One region of the Arthrobacter sp. StoSoilB20 genome, then DNA from elsewhere that is predicted to be linked to it. Evidence: riboswitches for the same ligand, from Rfam matches in the RefSeq annotation. Region 1 holds a riboswitch; each other region holds the start of a gene.

Region 1 (4,364 bases):
AAGCCGGTCATCCCAAAAATGAAAGGCAGGATGGGAACGATGGCGCCGGAGGCGAAGAAGCAGAAACTGGACATTGCCGCGCCCCACGCCGAGCCAACGGATTCGTGCTCATCGGTGGCAGGCTTCTCAGGCTGCAAGGAAAGGCTGGGATCGCAATCGCAGCTGAACAAGCCCATGCGCTCCGCGGCCCGGTGCTCTGCGGCCTCACGCGTCATTCCGCGGGCTAGGTAGACCAAGACCAACTCGTTGTGCTCGATGTCCAGGGACGGTGCGGCCGTGAGGGTGGCTTGCGTTGGCAACGTAGCGTTGAGCAGTTCGCGCTGGGAGCGGACCGAGACGTATTCCCCGGCGCCCATGGACAACGCGCCAGCCAATAAGCCTGCCACGCCGCTCATCAGCACCACGGGACTGGGCACACCTGTGGCGGCCATGCCCATGACCAGCGAAAGGTTGCTCACCAAACCGTCGTTGGCGCCGAAGACCGCGGCCCGGAAAGTTCCGGAGAGCCTGTTCCGTCCCCGCGTTGCCAGGCCACGGACAACTTCCTCGTGGATCTGCTCGTCAGCCACCATGGCAGGAGTTGCTGCGGGTTCGGTGCCGTAAGGGGAGCGGCCCTCTGCGCGCTGGGCCAGGGCGAGTACGAAGACTGATCCGAAGTTGCGGGCCAGGAAGCCCAGGAACTGGCTCCGGGCAGATGCTGCCTTGGGCATTCCGGCGTGCTCGCCCAGGAGCTTGAGCCAGTGGGCCTCGTGGCGGCCTTCGGCCTCGGCCAGAGCCAGCAGGATTTGGCGCTCTTCTCCATCGCGTCGCTGGGCCAGTTCGCGGTAGACGGCGGCTTCGGCCCGCTCGTCGGCCAGGTACTGCCGCCAGCGGCGGATGTCCGAGGACGTGGGATGCTGCGAGGCGTTGCCGGGGTCTGCTGTTTCGGGGGCGGGGTCCGGAGCGGGGCTCGACGAACCGTGGGATTCCTGGTGCTTTTGCACTTTTTCTCCTGTGCTGGGTGGGGTAGTTGCGGCCCCATTGCACGCCCCACTGTACCGCGTATTTGCGCGGTTTTTTGGCCGGTATTCCTCAATCGGAATGTTCGGCGCACCGTAATTTTGGGCCCTTGACCCTCGCCTGCGCCGGTGCTCAGATGGAAGGACAGGGGCGGGGCCCACCCCGCACACGGTCACCAGGGCTTTGAGCGGCCCGCGAGACGGAGGTTGCACCATGGACACCACCGAATCACACGCCAACCACCCGGAACGGACCACCATTGAGTCCGACCCGGCCTACGATTACGCCGAAGACCAGCCAGTGGACGAACCCTGGGTAGAGGAAGTAGACGCCCCGGAGGACGACGAACGCGTGGTTCCCCTGGACGAGTCTGAAGAATTCCGCGAGGAAGACGAAGAGATCTAGGACGGGTCCTGGTCGGTGAGGGTGTAGTGCTGCTGCGCACCCGCCCGTTGGCCGACGGCGGCAACAGTCACCGTGAGGGTCCTGGTCGGCCCGCACCAGCGGGTGGGCCTGACGGCCCGGGCCAACGCCCCCGCGATCAGGTGCGGTTGGGGATGGCGGAACTTTGCCGTTCCAGCTTTTGCCACGATCGTCACCGTGCCGAGGAAGAGATCGACGGCGGGAATCACCGCGACCGTCGAGGCAACGGGGGCCGTGGGCTTGGAAATTGCCGGGTCTGATGAGTCGGCCGGGGTGGTAGTGCCTTGGTACGGCAAGGGACTTCTCCTTGGGGAGTGCTCTTGCCCGCTCGGTTGTCTCTGGTCCGGGACGGGCCGCTTCCTCATCCGAACCACCCGTGAACATGGGGTTGGTGTGTGGCCAGTCGGAGCTTGGCACCACATCTCTTGAAGCTGGGACAACCTTACCGCACACCACCCACCCCCTCCCTCCCTCCCGTTGTGAGGCCTGCTCTGCGGGCTTTGGCGAGGTTTTGGGGAGCAAAGCGGGCCACGCAACGCCCTCTTCCCTCCCGTTGTGAGGCCTGCTCTGCGGGCTTTGGCGAGGTTTTAGGGAGCAAAGCGGGCCACGCAACGCCCTCTTCCCCGGGGAAAAAACAGCGGCGGCGCTTCCCCGAAAAGGGGAGGCGCCGCCGTCGAACTTTGTTGTTGGGGTATTGCGTGGGGTCCTACTTGTGGCTGCTGACCGGGTGGGCCTCAGGGGGAAGTTCCTCAGAGACGGCCCCGGCAACGCGCTTGTCCCAGGCCTCGCGGACTGCAGGGTCGGTGGGCGGGGTGAGCAGCGAAATCACCACGTAGGCGATGAAGGAGGCGGCGAGACCGTAGTAGATCGGCTCGTTGGCGTAGACGCCGTCCGCACTCGGAATGATACCGGCGGCGAAGAGGATCAGCAGGGCAAGCGTCAGCACCGAGCCCACTGCCATGGACCACGCGGCGGCGATGCCCGTACCGCGCTTCCACACCAGGCCGCCGAGGATTGCCACCAGGAGGCCGCCGACCAGGATGTCGTAAGCGATGGTGAGGGCAACCACCACGTCCTGTGCGGCCATGGAGATCAGTACGGCCACAACACCGAGTCCAAGGACCCAGTAGCGGTTGGCCTTGACATCGTGCTCGGGGTTCTCGCTGTCATCGGTGTTGATGGTCTTGCCGAACCAGCTGGCCACGAACGGAACTACGTCGGCGCGGGCAACCGTTGCCGCTGCAATCAACGCTCCGGAAGCGGTGGACATCATGGCGGCAACAGCTGCTGCCATCACCAGGCCGCCGATACCGACGGGCAGGATGTGCGTTGCAACCTCTGCGTAGACAACGTCCTTGCCGAGGTTTGCGACGTCGATATCCGGGAGCGCTACACGGGCAGCCAGACCGATCAGTGCACCCGCGATGCCGTAGAGGATGCAGTAAACACCGGCGGTGGCGCCGCCCCAGCGTGCAACGGTGGGGGTCTTGGCAGTGAACACACGCTGCCAGATGTCCTGGCCGATCAGCAGGCCCAGGGTGTAGACCACAAAGTACGTGATGATGGTCTGGGTGCCGATGCCGTCGATCTGGAAGAAGCTGTCCTCAAGCCGTGAACGGATGCCATCCATGCCACCGGCTGCGTTCATGACGAACGGGAGCATGAGGAAGAAGATGCCTACGGTCTTGATGATGAACTGCACCTGGTCGGCCAGGGTAATGGACCACATGCCGCCGATGGTGGAGTAGACCAGGACGATCGCGCCGCCGACTGCGATCGCCAGCCAGCGTTCCCAATCGAAGAGGACCACGAAGATGGTGGCGTAGGCACCGGTGGAGGTTGCGCAGAGCATGAGTGTGTAGGCCAGCATGACGATGCCGGAGGTCTGTGTTGCCCTGCTGCCGTAGCGCAGGCTCAGCATCTGGGAGACCGTGTAGATCTTCAGGCGCTGGATGGTGCCGGCGAACAGCAGGCTGAGCAGCAGGACGCCCGAGCCAATGGCTACGACCAGCCACATGCCGGAGATGCCGAACTTGTAGCCGAGGCCTACGCCGCCCACGGTGGATGCGCCACCGAGGACCACTGCGGCCATGGTTCCTGTGTAAAGGAAGGGGCCCAGGCGGCGGCCGGCCACCAGGAAGTCGCTGTTGTTCTTGGTGCGGGACTTGCCCCACCAGCCGAATGCCAGCATGGCGAGCAGGTACACCACCACGATTGCGATGTTAATAGCCGAAGATTCCATGAACGGTCCTTGGAGCTGATGCACGGAGGTTGGGGTTTTCGACGATACTCCTGCGAAGCGTCGAAGTCTCTGTGCTGACGATTGGAGATTGGGGAGGTGTTGTGTGCCTCACAGACAACACTTGTTGCCTATGAGGATATGTTGTGATCGGAGTAACAGTCAAGATGCTTTGGTCATGGTTACGCGGATTCTGGCCCTGTTGGCCCGTCTCCCGGCTACTATTGCTCCAATGACAGGGCCACATGACAGGCCTGAAAGGTTCGTGAATGAAGGCTCTCCCCGTTGAACCGAGCAATGTACCCGTTGCCATCGGTTCCAGAATCCGCGCAGCCCGGCAGGCGCAGCGACTCACCATCGAGCAAGTGGCGGACGCTACCGGGCTGACCAAGGGCTTCCTCAGCCGTGTGGAGCGCGATCTGACATCGCCGTCGGTCGCTTCCCTGGTCACCCTGTGCCAGGTGTTGTCGGTCTCGGTTGGCGACTTGTTCGCCGCCCCGGAAACGCACCTGACCAAGCGCGACGACGGCCCCCGCATCTCCCTGGGTGGCCAAGGCATCGTGGAGCGGTTGCTGACGGCACGTTCGGAGCGCCGCCTCCAGATTCTGCAGGCCACCATCGAACCTCGGGGCCGTGGGGAAAACGAGCTCTACGCCGTGGATTGCGATGTGGATGTCCTGCATGTGGTCAAAGGCCGCATCAA
Region 2 (4,364 bases), 1.9 Mb from region 1:
TCTTGGGCCTCGCCGTCGAGGGCGTCCAGGTCGAAGACATCGCCACGACGTCCAAGACCATGCCGGAGTTTCCTGAAATGTGGGCCCGAATGGTGGGAACCATCTCCGGCACCACGGTGGAGAACAACTGACCATGGGCCGTGATGCACGCTCCTGGGATGAGTCCGACGTCCGGATCCGACCCAACAAAAAAGGGTCCAGGCCAAGGACCAAGGACAGGCCCAGCTACGATGACGCGGTTATTGGCCGGATCATCACCGTTGACCGTGGGCGCTACAGGGCGATTGTGGACGAGGATTCCGCGAACGCCCGCGTCGTTATCGCTGCCCGTGCCCGCGAATTGCGGCGGAACCCGGTAGTACCCGGGGACTTCGTGGCCTTGGTGGGCGACGTCTCCGGATCGCCGGACACCCTGGCGAGGCTGGTCAGGGTGGAAGAACGGCGGACCCTCCTGCGCCGCAGTGCCGACGATACCGACCCGATCGAACGGGTAGTGGTGGCCAATGCCGATCAGTTGGTCATTGTGGTGGCGGCCGCCAACCCCGAACCGCGCACCGGGTTCATTGATCGCGCCCTGGTGGCAGCCTATGACGCCGGCATTGAGCCGTTGCTTCTTATCACCAAGGCGGATGTCAAGGATCCAGCGGAACTGCTCGCCAACTACCTCAGCCTGGACTTCCCGGTGATCATCAGCCGCACCGCCGACTCCGAAGCAGGCGGCATCGACGCCCGATCCGACGACGGCCTCTCAGCCCGCCTGGACAGGGATGCCGTAGCCCAGCTGCGCTCCCACCTCGGCGGAAAAGTCACCGTGATGCTCGGCCATTCAGGCGTCGGCAAGTCCACCATGGTCAATGCCCTGACGGGGGCAGAGCGGGCAACCGGCGGCGTTAATGCCGTCACAGGCCGTGGCCGGCATACTTCCTCCTCCGCGTTGGCCCTGAAACTTTCCGACGCCCCGGCCGGCAGTTGGATCATCGACACTCCCGGCATCAGGTCCTTCGGCCTTGCCCACGTGGATCCGGACCGGATTCTGCATTCCTTCCCGGATCTCGAGCCTGGAACCGAGGCTTGCGAACGGGGCTGCAAGCACGATGCCACCGCCATCAACTGTGGACTGGATTCATGGGTGAACGAGGGCCATGCCGGACCGTCGGGTGTGGCGCGGTTGGCTTCGCTGCGCCGGCTGCTGGGTGCGGACCCACGGTTGGAAGCAAAAGAGACCAAGGAACTGGGCACCGTCAACTGATCGTTTGGGGCTTCACCTCCCCCCTGCAACGAGTGTTTCAGGATAGTTTGGTGGCATGACCCATCCCGTTTCCACCTACAACGATGACCTGCGCCTTGCCCACGTCCTCGCTGATTCCGTCGACGCCCAAACCATGGATCGCTTCAAGGCTTTGGACCTCAAGATCGAAACCAAGCCCGACCTCACCCCTGTCACTGACGCTGACAAAGCGGCCGAGGAAGCCATCCGGGGTCAACTCTCGCGTTCGCGTCCCCGCGATGCAGTCCTGGGTGAGGAATTTGGCAGCAGCGGACATGGCTCGCGCCGTTGGATCATTGATCCCATCGATGGCACCAAGAACTTTGTCCGGGGTGTACCGGTGTGGGCTACGTTGATCGCGTTGGTTGATGAGGGAGAACCGGTAGTGGGTGTTGTCAGCGCCCCCGCCTTGGGCAAGCGCTGGTGGGCCGCCAAGGACATGGGTGCCTACATGGGCCGGTCCCTGGCTGCGGCCACGCGGTTGAAGGTCTCCAACGTCACCCAGCTCTCCGATGCCTCGTTGTCGTACTCGAGCCTGTCCGGTTGGAAGGAACGCGGCAACCTGGACGAGTTCCTTGGACTGACGGAGGACGTCTGGCGAACCCGCGCCTACGGTGACTTTTGGTCCTACTGCCTCGTCGCCGAGGGTGCCGTGGACATCGCCTGCGAGCCCGAACTGAACCTCTACGACATGGCAGCCCTCGTCCCGATCGTGACTGAGGCCGGTGGCCGCTTTACCTCCCTTGAAGGCGAGGACGGCCCTTTCGGCGGCAACGCACTGGCGACCAATTCAATCCTGCACTCAGAGGTACTCAAGCGTCTCAACCCAGGTTTGGACGATCTCCTCTAGTTCCAGTCCGCTGGCAACATTTAGGTCCTTTCAGCGAATATTCGACGGCGGATGCCCCCTTTGGTGGGCGTCTGCCGTTTTTTCTTCGCCAAAGTTCCGTTTTACAAGCCTGACGTAACAAAGTGCTTAACATTGCGCAGCGACTTTGGAGGGCCGCTGGAGGTGCCCTAACCTTTTTTACAGGTCACGAGTGCCAGCGCTAAACCCCGGTTTGCTGGCCGGCAACCCTCCATTCGCGGTGGGGTGCCCCGGGTGACGACCCGGCCGGTCCGGAACGGATGCGGCAAGCGCGGATCCCCTATGGGGGTCCCTCTTGAATGAGGTCCCATGAGTACTGTCACGTTCGATGCCAACGCCATTCCTTCCTTTGTCGAAGAAGCCCCGTCACCGGCAGCTGCTGCAATCCGCCCGCTCGCCGCGGTCACAGGCGCCGAGCTGCAGGCCCCGCTGATCCAAGGCGGCCACGTTCGTTACGCCAACCTGGACTATGGAGCATCGGCTCCGGCACTGACCATCGTCTCGGCATATCTCAACGAGGTCCTGCCTTACTACGCCAGCGTGCACCGCGGCGCTGGGTATGCTTCACAGATCAGTACCTCGGTCTATGAGAACTCGCGCAACATCGTGCGCGACTTCGTGGGTGGGCGCCCGGACGATTCCGTCATTTTTACGCGGAACACCACCGATTCCCTGAACCTTTTGGCCGGCTGCCTTCCGCAGACCGATGGCACGTTCTCCGGCGAAGTCCTCTACCTGGACATCGAGCACCACGCCAACCTGCTCCCCTGGCAAGGCGTACCGCACCGCAGCGTGGTAGCGGCCTCCACGCTGGCCGCGACGCTGGACAAGCTCCGCGCCGAGTTGGCGCAGGGCGGGGTCAGCCTCCTCGCAGTCACCGGCGCCTCGAACGTCACCGGCGAGATCCTCCCGATAGCCGAACTCGCGTCCTTGGCACATGAGTACGGCGCCAGGATCGTGGTTGACGCAGCCCAGCTGGCACCCCACCGCAGGATCAACATCACCGAAGCCGACGTCGACTACATCGTTTTCTCGGGCCACAAGCTGTACGCGCCCTTCGGTGCCGGTGTAGTGGTGGGCCGTCCGGACTGGCTCGACGCCGGCACCCCGCACCTGGCCGGTGGAGGCGCCGTCCGTGAAGCCCGCCTGGACTCCGTCAGTTGGGCCACCGGACCCGCCCGTCACGAGGGCGGCTCCCCCAACGTGCTCGGCGCCGCAACCCTTGCACGGGCGACGCAGGTCCTCGCCGGACTGGACCAGGAGGCCTGGCACTCCCACGAGGCCGCCATCCGCTCCTACCTGGTGGACGGTCTTGAGGCCATTGAGGGAGTGACGGTACACCGGATCTTCTCCGACTCCGTGGACACCATTGGCGTCGTCAACTTCTCCGTGGAAGGATTCGACGCCGGTTTGGTCGCCGCCTACCTGGCTGCCGAGCACGGCGTTGGCCTCCGGGACGGCCGCTTCTGCGCCCACCCGTTGCTCAAGCGCCTGGGCCTTCCCTCGGGATCCCTACGTGCAAGCTTTGGCGTTGGCTCCCGTTTGGAGGACGCCACAAGGCTGCTGGCGGGCATCGAGAACCTCAAGGGCAACGGACTTGGCTGGGACTACGTGGTGGACGAAGGCCGCTGGGTACCTGCCAATGACCACCGCACCTACCCCGAGTGGGCTCCCAATACTCCCGGCACAGCTGGTGCCGCTCCCTGCACTGTGGACTAAAGCGCCCCCGCCCGACTAAGACATCACCGTCGACTACAGCGCCACCGCGGACCAAGACATCACCGCCGACTAAGACATCACCGTGGGGCAAGCCGCTCCATTGGGACCGGTGGGCTTCCCGGACGCGGGGCATCAGGTCGTGTCCGCTGCGGTAAATTCGTAGGGTACCTTTTTGGCGAGCCTGTGAAGGAGTCTTTGGTGGCGATACGTTCTACGGCTGCCTCGAACGGGCGGCCCGCCATTCCCGCACCGGCCGGACCACGTGGACCCAAGCTTCATGCCCACCGCCGCCATGAATTCGGCCAAAGCTTCCAGGATGGCGGAGAGCACTACGATCGCGTACGGCCCGGGTATCCCCTGGACTCCGTCGAGTGGCTGGTTCCCGAAGGAGCCGGGACAGCCGCAGACATCGGAGCGGGGACGGGCAAGTTCACGGCACTGCTCGTGGAGCGCGGACTGGACGTTGCCGCCGTCGATCCTTCCACCGACATGCTGGACCAGCTGCGGAAG
Region 3 (4,364 bases), 1.7 Mb from region 1:
GACGCGCACAAGGAGCCCGCGCCGACGCTGGCCAGGGTCAGGCGGCCCTAGGTCCGCAGGCTTCCCCGGTCTTCCGTGGACTTCGCCACCGTGCCGGCAGCATTGACTGCTCCGGCACGGTGGGAAGGATGCTTCCCCGGCTGCAAGATCAGACCTGCTTGAGGGCCTTCTCCAGGTCCAGGATGAGGTCGTCCACGTCTTCCAGGCCCACCGACAAACGGACCACGCCGTCGCTGAGGCCGATCGCGGCCCGGCCCTCCGGTCCCATGGCCCGGTGGGTGGTGGTGGCCGGGTGGGTGATGAGTGACTTGGAGTCACCGAGGTTGTTGGAAATGTCCACCACGCGCAGCCCATCGAGCAAGGCGAACGCAGCCTCCTTGGCTGAGCGTCCGGCCGAAGGCGACAACTCGAACGTCAGCACCGTACCGCCGGCCTTCATCTGTTTCGCGGCCAGCTCGTACTGCGGGTGGGACTTCAGCAGCGGGTATTTGACCCAGCTGATGGCGGGTTGCTGCTCAAGCCACTCTGCGATCTTCAAAGCCGATGCCGAGCTGTGGTTTACCCGCAGGCCGATGGTCTCCAAACCCTTGGTCAGCACCCAGGCATTGAACGCCGACAGCGACGGGCCGGTGTGCCGCATGAGCTGCTTGACCGGGCCGTCGATGAACTCCTTGGTCCCCAGGATCGCGCCGCCCAGAACACGGCCCTGGCCGTCGATGTGCTTGGTGCCTGAGTACACAATCACGTCCGCGCCCAGCTCACCGCAGCGCTGCAGCAGGGGAGTGGCGAAGACGTTGTCGACGACGACGGTCGCCCCGGCGGCATGCGCCAGTTCGCTGACGGCCGCGATGTCCACGATTTCCTGCATGGGGTTGGACGGTGACTCGAAGAAGACGGCGGTGGTCGGCTCCGAGAGGGCTTCACGCCATTGGTCCAGATCCGGGCCATCCACGAATACCGTCTCCACGCCCCAACGGGGCAGGATCTCATTGAGGATCACAAAGCAGGAACCGAACAAGGACCGGGCGGCCACCACGCGGTCGCCGGCAGCCAGCAAGGCACCCAGGGCGGTGAACACCGCGGACATGCCGGACGCCGTCGCAAAGCATGCCTCGGTTCCTTCGAGCAGCCGCAGCCGCTCCTGGAAGGTGGCCACGGACGGGTTGCCGTAGCGGGAGTAAACGAAGCGTTCGTCCTCGCCGGTGAAGGCACGTTCGGCCGCAGCGGCTGACTCATAAACAAAGCCGGAGTTCAGGAAAACCGGCTCGGACGTTTCCTGGAAATTGGTGCGGTCAAGACCACCGCGAACGGCCTGGGTGTCAGGGCTCCAGCCGGCGGCGTCGGGATTGAATGTCACTTACTCGGTCCCCAGGTTCGTCGGCAGGCCGCGGTTTTTCCAGCCGTTTACGGTGCGCTCGCCGTAGCGGTCCGGTTCGCCTTCAAAGCCTTCAAGGACGTTGTAGGCAGTGAAGCCGGCTTGCGTCGCGGCGATCGCGGCGGAGATGGAGCGCTGGCCGGAGCGGCAGATGAAGACGAGCTCCACGGCTTCGTCCTCGGGTGCCTGCTGCTGCAGGTCCTCGATGAAGCGGGAGTTGGGGATGCCGCCGGCGAGGTTCCACTGGATGAAGAGGGGATCGTTCTCCGTGGCTTTGGTGTCCGGGATGCCGATGTGGGCCCATTCGCCCTCGGTGCGGACATCCACCAGGATCGCGCCTTGTTCAAGCTTGGCCCACGCGTCCTGTGGGGTCAGGTCACCTGCGTAGCTCATGCGTGGCCCTCGAATGCTTCTTCGTCGTCGTAGTTCTCAAGCTGGTCCACTGCGTTGGCTACGGCCGCGTCAGCGTTGGCGATCGCGGCGGGAAGGACAATTGCTTGGGCAACAATGACGGTGGTGCCGTTGAACGTTGCTGCCGGGCTGCCATGGAGCACATAGCCCTCGGCGAGTGCGCTATGGATACGCTCACAAAATTCACGGTTGTCCGGGCCTGTAATCAGGCGGTAGGACAGTTTTTCTTCAGTGGGTTCAGGCATTGCTGGTGCTCCTCAGTCACGCTTGCAGTTCGAATTTGTCGATACGCCGAGTAGTCACCTGAGGCACCCCGCCGGAGAGAGGGTTGCCGACCAGCAAGTCAGGGCTTTGCGCTGGTACTCATTACTCAAGAAAAACGTAACATCGACCGGCCTTGGGCCGCACTTGCGTGCTGTTCTCCGGTCGTCATGTTGCGTAATCGGAGGCCGCCCGGGACCTCACCAAATGTGACGTCCCGGGAGCATAATTGACCCAGTACGACCCCCTGTAACTTCGCATGAAATCAGGTCGCGGTGAACGGACAGAGCAGTTCTACACTCAAGCCCATGCTGCACTTTGGATGGTTTGTAGGCCACGGATTCGGTGTCCAAGGGTGGGGGACGCCGGGCTACGGCCTGGGCTACGACTGGAAGAAACCCGCCCTGTACCAAGAGGCCGTCCGGGCGTTCGAACAATCCGGTTTGGACCTCTTCATCATTGAGGATTCCCTCACCGTGCCGGACACGTACGGCGGATCGGCGGAGGTCTCCCTGGCTCATGCCTCCTTCGCGCCCAAGCATGATCCCCTGGCGCTGGTCCCGTATCTTCTGTCCGCCACCGAGCACCTGGGGATCGTCCCGACGGTCAGCGCGTCCTTTTATCCGCCCTTCACAGCTGCCCGGCTCCTGGCCACGCTGCAACACTTCTCGGAAGGGCAGCTGGGCTGGAACGTGGTGACGTCCGGCAGCGACCTCGCCGCGCAGAACTACGGGCTGGACCAGCAGATAGAACACGACCTCCGGTATGAAAAGGCGGAGGAATTCGTCGACGTCGTCAGGCGGCTCTGGCGGAGTTGGGAACCTGGCGCTGTGGTTGAGGATGTGGAGGCCGGCGTGTTCGCGGACCACAGCAAAGTGCATCCGATCAACCACCACGGCGACTTCTTCAAGGTACGCGGTCCCCTGAATACGGCGCCTTTGCCTGAAGAACCCGTGTTGGTGCAGGCCGGGGCGTCACCGCGGGGGAAAGCGTTCGCAGGTGGCCATGCCGACGTAGCCATTGCCTTGGCCCGCGGCGTTGACGGTATGAAGGCCTACCGCGACTCCATCCGTGCCGAGGCCGCCAAGGCAGGCAGGAATCCCGACGACGTCAAGGTACTTTTCGTCCTTAAGCCCACAGTGGTTGGCTCAACTGCCGAAGCTGAGGACTTGCGGGCCCAGCGCCGCGAACTCACCCAGCGGGACATCGACAGCCAGCTCAACTCCATTTCGTATCTTTCGGTGATCGACTTCAAACAATTCGACCTCGATGCTCCACTGCCGGAACTGAGTACCAACAGCAACCAGGGGACCTTGGAACACTTCGCCAAGGCGGCGCCTCCCGGTTCCACGTTGCGTGAGATCCTGCAGGCCAGGAGCGGCGGGGCAGGGGATTCGATCATCGGCACGGTGGGCCAGATTGCCGACTACCTTGAGTCCACCGGCTCCGAGGTGGGCGGCGACGGGTTCCTCTTTTCCGGTTTCGTGGATCCGGTGACGGTCCATGGCGTGCTGGATAAACTCACTCCCGAACTGCGGCGTCGTGGCCTGTTGAGGAAGAGTTACGGCAATGGTGGGTTCCGGCAGAACCTCCTGGACTTTTGATGGCCTCTGTTGAGCCCCGCACCCTTCATCTGGGGATGACGCCGATTTCCGCGCGGAGTGTTGCCCTGACGGCCGCTGAGTCCTCGTTCCACGTGAAACTCAACCAAGATGCGTTGACTCTGATGACCCGCTCACGGGATGTTCTGGAGCATGCGGCGGCCTCCGGACAGCGGGTTTACGGGCTCAACACTTTGCTTGGATCCGGCAGGGATACCGCTGTGGAGGAGAAGTCACTGCTGGCGTATCAAATCCAAGTCGTCAGGTATCACAACAGCGGCGTGGGCTCCTATCTGGACCGTCCCGCTGCCCGCGCTGTGATCCTGGCCCGGCTCATCGGGTTCAGCCGGGGAGGTTCCGGCGTGCGCCCGGAAACAGCCGCTTTCTATGGGGAGATGCTGAACCGTGGAGTCCTTCCCGCCATCCCGCGCGAAGGCTCGGTGGGTTCCTCGGACCTCACCCAGCTGGCCGCCGTCGCAGCCGTTGCCATTGGTGAGGGCCAAGCCTTCGACGCCGACGGCACTTTGATCCCCGGAGCCAAAGCGCTCGCCGACGCCGGCCTGCAGCCACTGGTCCTCGCGCCCGGCGAAGCGCTCGCCTTGGTCAGCGCCAACGCCTACTCCGTGGGCGTCGGAACCCTCGCCCTGGTGCGGTTGCAATACTTGGCCCGCCTGGCCGACGTCGCGCTTTCTCTCTCGCTGGAGACCATCGCCAGG
Region 4 (4,364 bases), 510 kb from region 1:
ACTGCCTGGCCAAAAGGTGCTTTGTCGGAAGCGGGGTGGTCCAGGACCTCCACCACTTCCAGGTACTTGTTATCCGCAAGGGGAATGATCATGTTCCGGGTACCGAAGCGCGGGTGCACTCCGCCCCGGACAGCGTCCACTCCCAGTGCCGCGGAAATTCGTTCGGTAGTGGCCAAAAGGCCATCTCGTTCACAGGCGTAAGAGACGTGATCCATGCGCATGGCTTCATCTTGGCACTTTGTGATCGGGGTCTCAGCTAAGTCAAGCCTAACTAAGGTGGGATGTGTATAAGTGCTACCGGACGGCGTCATGGAGAGACGCTGAAAGACCGAAAGATTCCACCGGCGTCACAAAGCTGTCTTAGGCTCCGGACACTTCCTAGACTGGGGCCCAGCTCACATGCAGCACGTTTCCACAGAACCCATGCGCCACGAACAGGAGAACTCCATGTCCCAAGGATGGTCTTTCGAAACCCGCCAGATCCACGCAGGCCAGGAGCCCGACTCCGCAACGGGAGCAAGGGCGCTGCCGATCTACCAGACCACGTCCTTCGTGTTCCCCAGCGCCGAAAGCGCAGCCAGCCGCTTTGCCCTGGCTGAGCTCGCACCCATCTACACCAGGATCGGCAACCCCACCCAGGATGCGGTGGAACAGAGGATCGCAAGCCTCGAAGGCGGTTTGGGTGCGCTCCTGCTGAGCTCGGGCCAGGCTGCGGAGACCTTCGCCATCCTCAACATCGCCGAGGCCGGAGACCACATCGTTGCAAGCCCCAGCTTGTACGGCGGCACCTACAACCTGCTGGCCCACACCCTGAAGAAGTTCGGCATCTCGGTGACGTTCGTACAGGACCCGGACAACCTGGACCAGTGGCGCGATGCCGTGCAGCCGAACACCAAGCTCTTCTTTGGCGAGGTGGTGTCGAATCCGCGCCAGGACGTCCTGGACATCGAGGGAGTTGCCCGGACTGCCCACGAAGCCGGCGTGCCGCTGATCGTAGACAACACGCTGTCCACGCCCTACCTCATCCGTCCCATTGAGTGGGGCGCCGACATCGTGGTCCACTCCGCCACCAAGTATCTCGGCGGCCACGGTTCTGCCATTGCCGGCGTGATTGTCGATTCCGGCAACTTCGATTTCGGTAAGGACCCGGAGCGCTACCCGGGCTTCAACACCCCGGACCCCAGCTACAACGGCCTGGTCTACGCGAGGGACCTGGGCAAGGACGGAGCATTGGGCGCCAACCTCTCCTACGTCCTGAAGGCCCGCGTCCAGTTGCTCCGCGATCTCGGCTCAGCTGTTTCACCGTTCAATGCCTTCCTGATTGCCCAGGGCCTTGAGACGCTGAGCCTGCGGGTGGAGCGCCATGTAGCCAACGCCAGCAAGGTGGCCGAGTGGCTGGAAGCCCACGACGACGTCGAATCGGTCGCCTATGCGGGCCTGCCGTCCAGCCCGTGGTATGACCGCGGCCGCAAATACGGTCCCCGGGGTACCGGGGCCATTGTGGCGTTCAACATCAAGGGCGGCGTTGAAGCCGGCAAGCGATTCGTGGACGGTCTGGAACTGCACTCGCATGTTGCCAACATCGGCGATGTCCGATCCCTGGTCATCCACCCGGCCTCCACCACGCACAGCCAGTTGACCGTGGAGCAGCAGGTCGCCGCGGGCGTGAACCCTGGGTTGGTGCGTTTGTCGGTGGGCATCGAGCACGTGGATGACATCATCGCAGACCTCGAAGCTGGATTCCGGGCCGCCAAGGGAGCCTGAACCCTCCGCTGAAAGCTGTCGGGCGGCTGTAGCCGCCTCAACCAAGGGGATGCCGTCCGGGCCGTCGATTATTCGCCGGACGGCATCCCACGGCGGCGATTGGTGAACGAAGCTGCCCAAAACCGTCACACTGTTGTCACATTCTTCGCCAGAACCGCCCTGTATTTCCTAGACTCTTCGTATTAGGTCATGAGTGCCAGCACACAGCCCCGGCTTGCTGGCCGGCAACCCTCCTCCGCGGTGGGGTGCCCCGGGTGAAGACCTGGCCTGTTCGCACGCAAGGCGACGGGCAAGCGCGAGGTTAAGGTGTCAAAGGAATGACCATTACTGCTACAGCCCTTCCAAAATCCGGAGAAGAAGACGGAACCGTCAAGTACGCCGGCATCGGGCCGTTGGAACTTGAAGCCGGCGGGTTCCTTCCCGACGTCGTCCTGGCTTACGAGACCTGGGGCCAGTTGAATGCAGATTCCTCCAACGCCGTCCTGATCCAGCATGCCCTCACGGGCAGCACCCACGTGGCACGGGGAGCCACGGACGAGGAAGGCTGGTGGGAGCAATTGGTAGGCCCCGGAGCCACCATCGATACCAACAGGTTCTTCGTGGTCTCCATCAACATCGTGGGCGGCTGCTATGGAAGCACGGGACCGTCGTCGGAGGCACCCGATGGCCGCCCCTGGGGCTCCCGGTTTCCGTTGGTCACCTTGCGCGACAGCACTGTGGCAGAAGGGCGCCTCGCCGATGCCTTGGGAATCGACTCCTGGCACGCCGTCCTGGGTGGATCCATGGGCGGTGCCCGCGCCCTGGAATGGGCTGTGACCTACCCGGAACGCGTCAAACGCTGCGCCGTGATTTCCGTAGGCGCCTACAGCACGGCCGAGCAGATCGCCTTCGCGCAGGCCCAAACACTGGCCATCCGCCAGGACCCGAACTTCAACAACGGCGACTACTACGCAGGCAGGGCACCTGAACACGGGCTGGCCTTGGCCCGGCGGATCGCCCACATCACGTACCGCTCGGCGCTGGAACTGGATTTCCGCTTCGGCCGGGAAGCCCAGCACCAGGAGACACCCCTGGCCGCCGCGGTGCTCGGTGAGCGTGGCAGGTATCAGGTGGAAAGCTACTTGGACCACCAGGGGACAAAGCTCGTCCACCGCTTTGATGCCAACAGCTACATCGCCATCACAGAAGCCCTGATGTCCCACGACGTCGCACGCGGCCGGGGATCCCTGGAGTCAGCTTTGTCGCGGACCACGGCGGAGTTTTTCGTGGCAGCGGTGGATAGCGACAGGCTGTATTTTCCCGCTCAATCCCGGGAGTTGGCAGCCGCGCTCCCTGGTGTGGTTCCGGTCCATGTTATTGAGGCACCGATCGGCCACGACGGTTTCCTCACGGAGATTGGGCAGCTCGCTCCGCAGCTTCGGGAAGCCTTCTTCGCCTGAGCTGCCGGCTGCCGCGGGCTGGGTCGGCCGTAAGCCTCAGCCGTTCATGATCTCGCCGCGCTGCTTCATGTAGTCCTCCATGGCGATCTCTCCGTTGCTGAACTTCGCGTCCAGCTCAGCCAGCTTGCGGGCACGGTAGCCTTGCGGCTCCGGGCTGCCGGCGGCAGGGTACGGCGTGGGGGATGAAGTGCCCGACGGCGACCCGGACTGCGGTGACGTCTCCGCCGGGCGGATGACGGTCGGCTCGGACGACTGGCCGGGGTAGTTCTGCTGCGGGTAACTTTCCGGTGGGTACGACTGGCCGGGGTAGTTCTGCTGCGGGTAACTTTCCGGTGGGTACGGCTGGCCGGGGTAGTTCTGCTGCGGTGGGTAGCCCGGACCGGGCAGGTTCTGCGGTGGGTAGCCGGGGTCGCGGAACGTTCCTTGCTGGATCCGGCGGGCTCGGGAGCGGTTGTACATGCGGATCCCGAGCGGAATCAGCCACGAGCAGACGATGATCCAGAAGATCAGATTGTTCACAGTGCAGGCCTCCTAGGTCTCGTTCCAGCTTAGCCCTGCCATCCAGCATGGACTTTGCCCAAGGGAACCGAGCAGTCCGGAGGCACTGGCACTTTCACACGAGCGTGGCTTCCATGCCCAGGAACCGGCCGTACCTTTCCACTTCGGCCACTAAGGCCTCCTGCTCCGCCGCGGTTGTTGCCCGGTTCATCCGGACGTCCAGCTGGCAGGCACCCCCTGAAAAGCCGTGCCGCCACCATCCGGCCAACCTGCCATCCAGCAGGACTACGTGCATGGGTCCGTTGTCCTCGGGGAAGTAGGGTGCTGTCCCGCCCAGATAGTGCCTGGACTGTGAGTAGCCCATGACGTATTCGTCGTAGCACTGGATGAGGTCAACACGGGGTAGTTTTGCCTCGTCAGGCGGCGAAGAGCACGCGGGATCGGTGAGCTCACTGACATCTTCCCGGGCCAGGTAAAACCCCAGGCCGTCCTGGGTGACCGTGGCAAGGGCGCCGGGGGACAACGTATCCGCGACCTCGATGCCCAGCTTCACATCTTTCATGGTGAGCCCGGACCAGACGGCGCAGTCCTTGATGGTGGCGGGTCCACGGCTGGTGTAGTACCGAAGCGCCAACCCGCCCAAGGCCTTTTCGCGGTCCTCGC

The links. A riboswitch is a leader RNA that binds a small molecule or an ion and turns the genes downstream of it on or off. The one in region 1 is predicted to bind S-adenosylmethionine.
Region 2: it holds a riboswitch for S-adenosylmethionine, as region 1 does, so the genes downstream of both, LDN85_RS13915 (aminotransferase class V-fold PLP-dependent enzyme) here and LDN85_RS05385 (hypothetical protein) in region 1, are expected to answer to the same signal.
Region 3: it holds a riboswitch for S-adenosylmethionine, as region 1 does, so the genes downstream of both, LDN85_RS19235 (DUF1737 domain-containing protein) here and LDN85_RS05385 (hypothetical protein) in region 1, are expected to answer to the same signal.
Region 4: it holds a riboswitch for S-adenosylmethionine, as region 1 does, so the genes downstream of both, LDN85_RS07455 (homoserine O-acetyltransferase) here and LDN85_RS05385 (hypothetical protein) in region 1, are expected to answer to the same signal.

Annotation. Positions count from the first base shown of each region.
Region 1 is NZ_AP024651.1:1,148,855-1,153,218, forward strand. Features, by position in the region: gene LDN85_RS05375 (VIT1/CCC1 transporter family protein) at 1-983, opposite strand, end outside; gene LDN85_RS05380 (hypothetical protein) at 1,213-1,404, shown strand; gene LDN85_RS05385 (hypothetical protein) at 1,401-1,718, opposite strand; SAM riboswitch class IV at 1,734-1,853, opposite strand; gene LDN85_RS05390 (sodium:solute symporter) at 2,129-3,664, opposite strand; gene LDN85_RS05395 (cupin domain-containing protein) at 3,931-4,364, shown strand, end outside.
Region 2 is NZ_AP024651.1:3,069,068-3,073,431, forward strand. Features, by position in the region: gene aroA (3-phosphoshikimate 1-carboxyvinyltransferase) at 1-131, shown strand, start outside; gene LDN85_RS13905 (ribosome small subunit-dependent GTPase A) at 134-1,249, shown strand; gene hisN (histidinol-phosphatase) at 1,305-2,117, shown strand; SAM riboswitch class IV at 2,300-2,413, shown strand; gene LDN85_RS13915 (aminotransferase class V-fold PLP-dependent enzyme) at 2,445-3,854, shown strand; gene LDN85_RS13920 (class I SAM-dependent methyltransferase) at 4,059-4,364, shown strand, end outside.
Region 3 is NZ_AP024651.1:4,224,654-4,229,017, reverse strand. Features, by position in the region: gene LDN85_RS19250 (glutamate--cysteine ligase) at 1-51, shown strand, start outside; gene LDN85_RS19245 (O-succinylhomoserine sulfhydrylase) at 149-1,357, opposite strand; gene LDN85_RS19240 (rhodanese-like domain-containing protein) at 1,358-1,768, opposite strand; gene LDN85_RS19235 (DUF1737 domain-containing protein) at 1,765-2,031, opposite strand; SAM riboswitch class IV at 2,045-2,157, opposite strand; gene LDN85_RS19230 (NtaA/DmoA family FMN-dependent monooxygenase) at 2,323-3,651, shown strand; gene LDN85_RS19225 (aromatic amino acid ammonia-lyase) at 3,651-4,364, shown strand, end outside.
Region 4 is NZ_AP024651.1:1,662,328-1,666,691, forward strand. Features, by position in the region: gene LDN85_RS07445 (VOC family protein) at 1-221, opposite strand, end outside; gene LDN85_RS07450 (bifunctional o-acetylhomoserine/o-acetylserine sulfhydrylase) at 448-1,764, shown strand; SAM riboswitch class IV at 1,950-2,066, shown strand; gene LDN85_RS07455 (homoserine O-acetyltransferase) at 2,082-3,203, shown strand; gene LDN85_RS07460 (hypothetical protein) at 3,240-3,722, opposite strand; gene LDN85_RS07465 (winged helix DNA-binding domain-containing protein) at 3,817-4,364, opposite strand, start outside.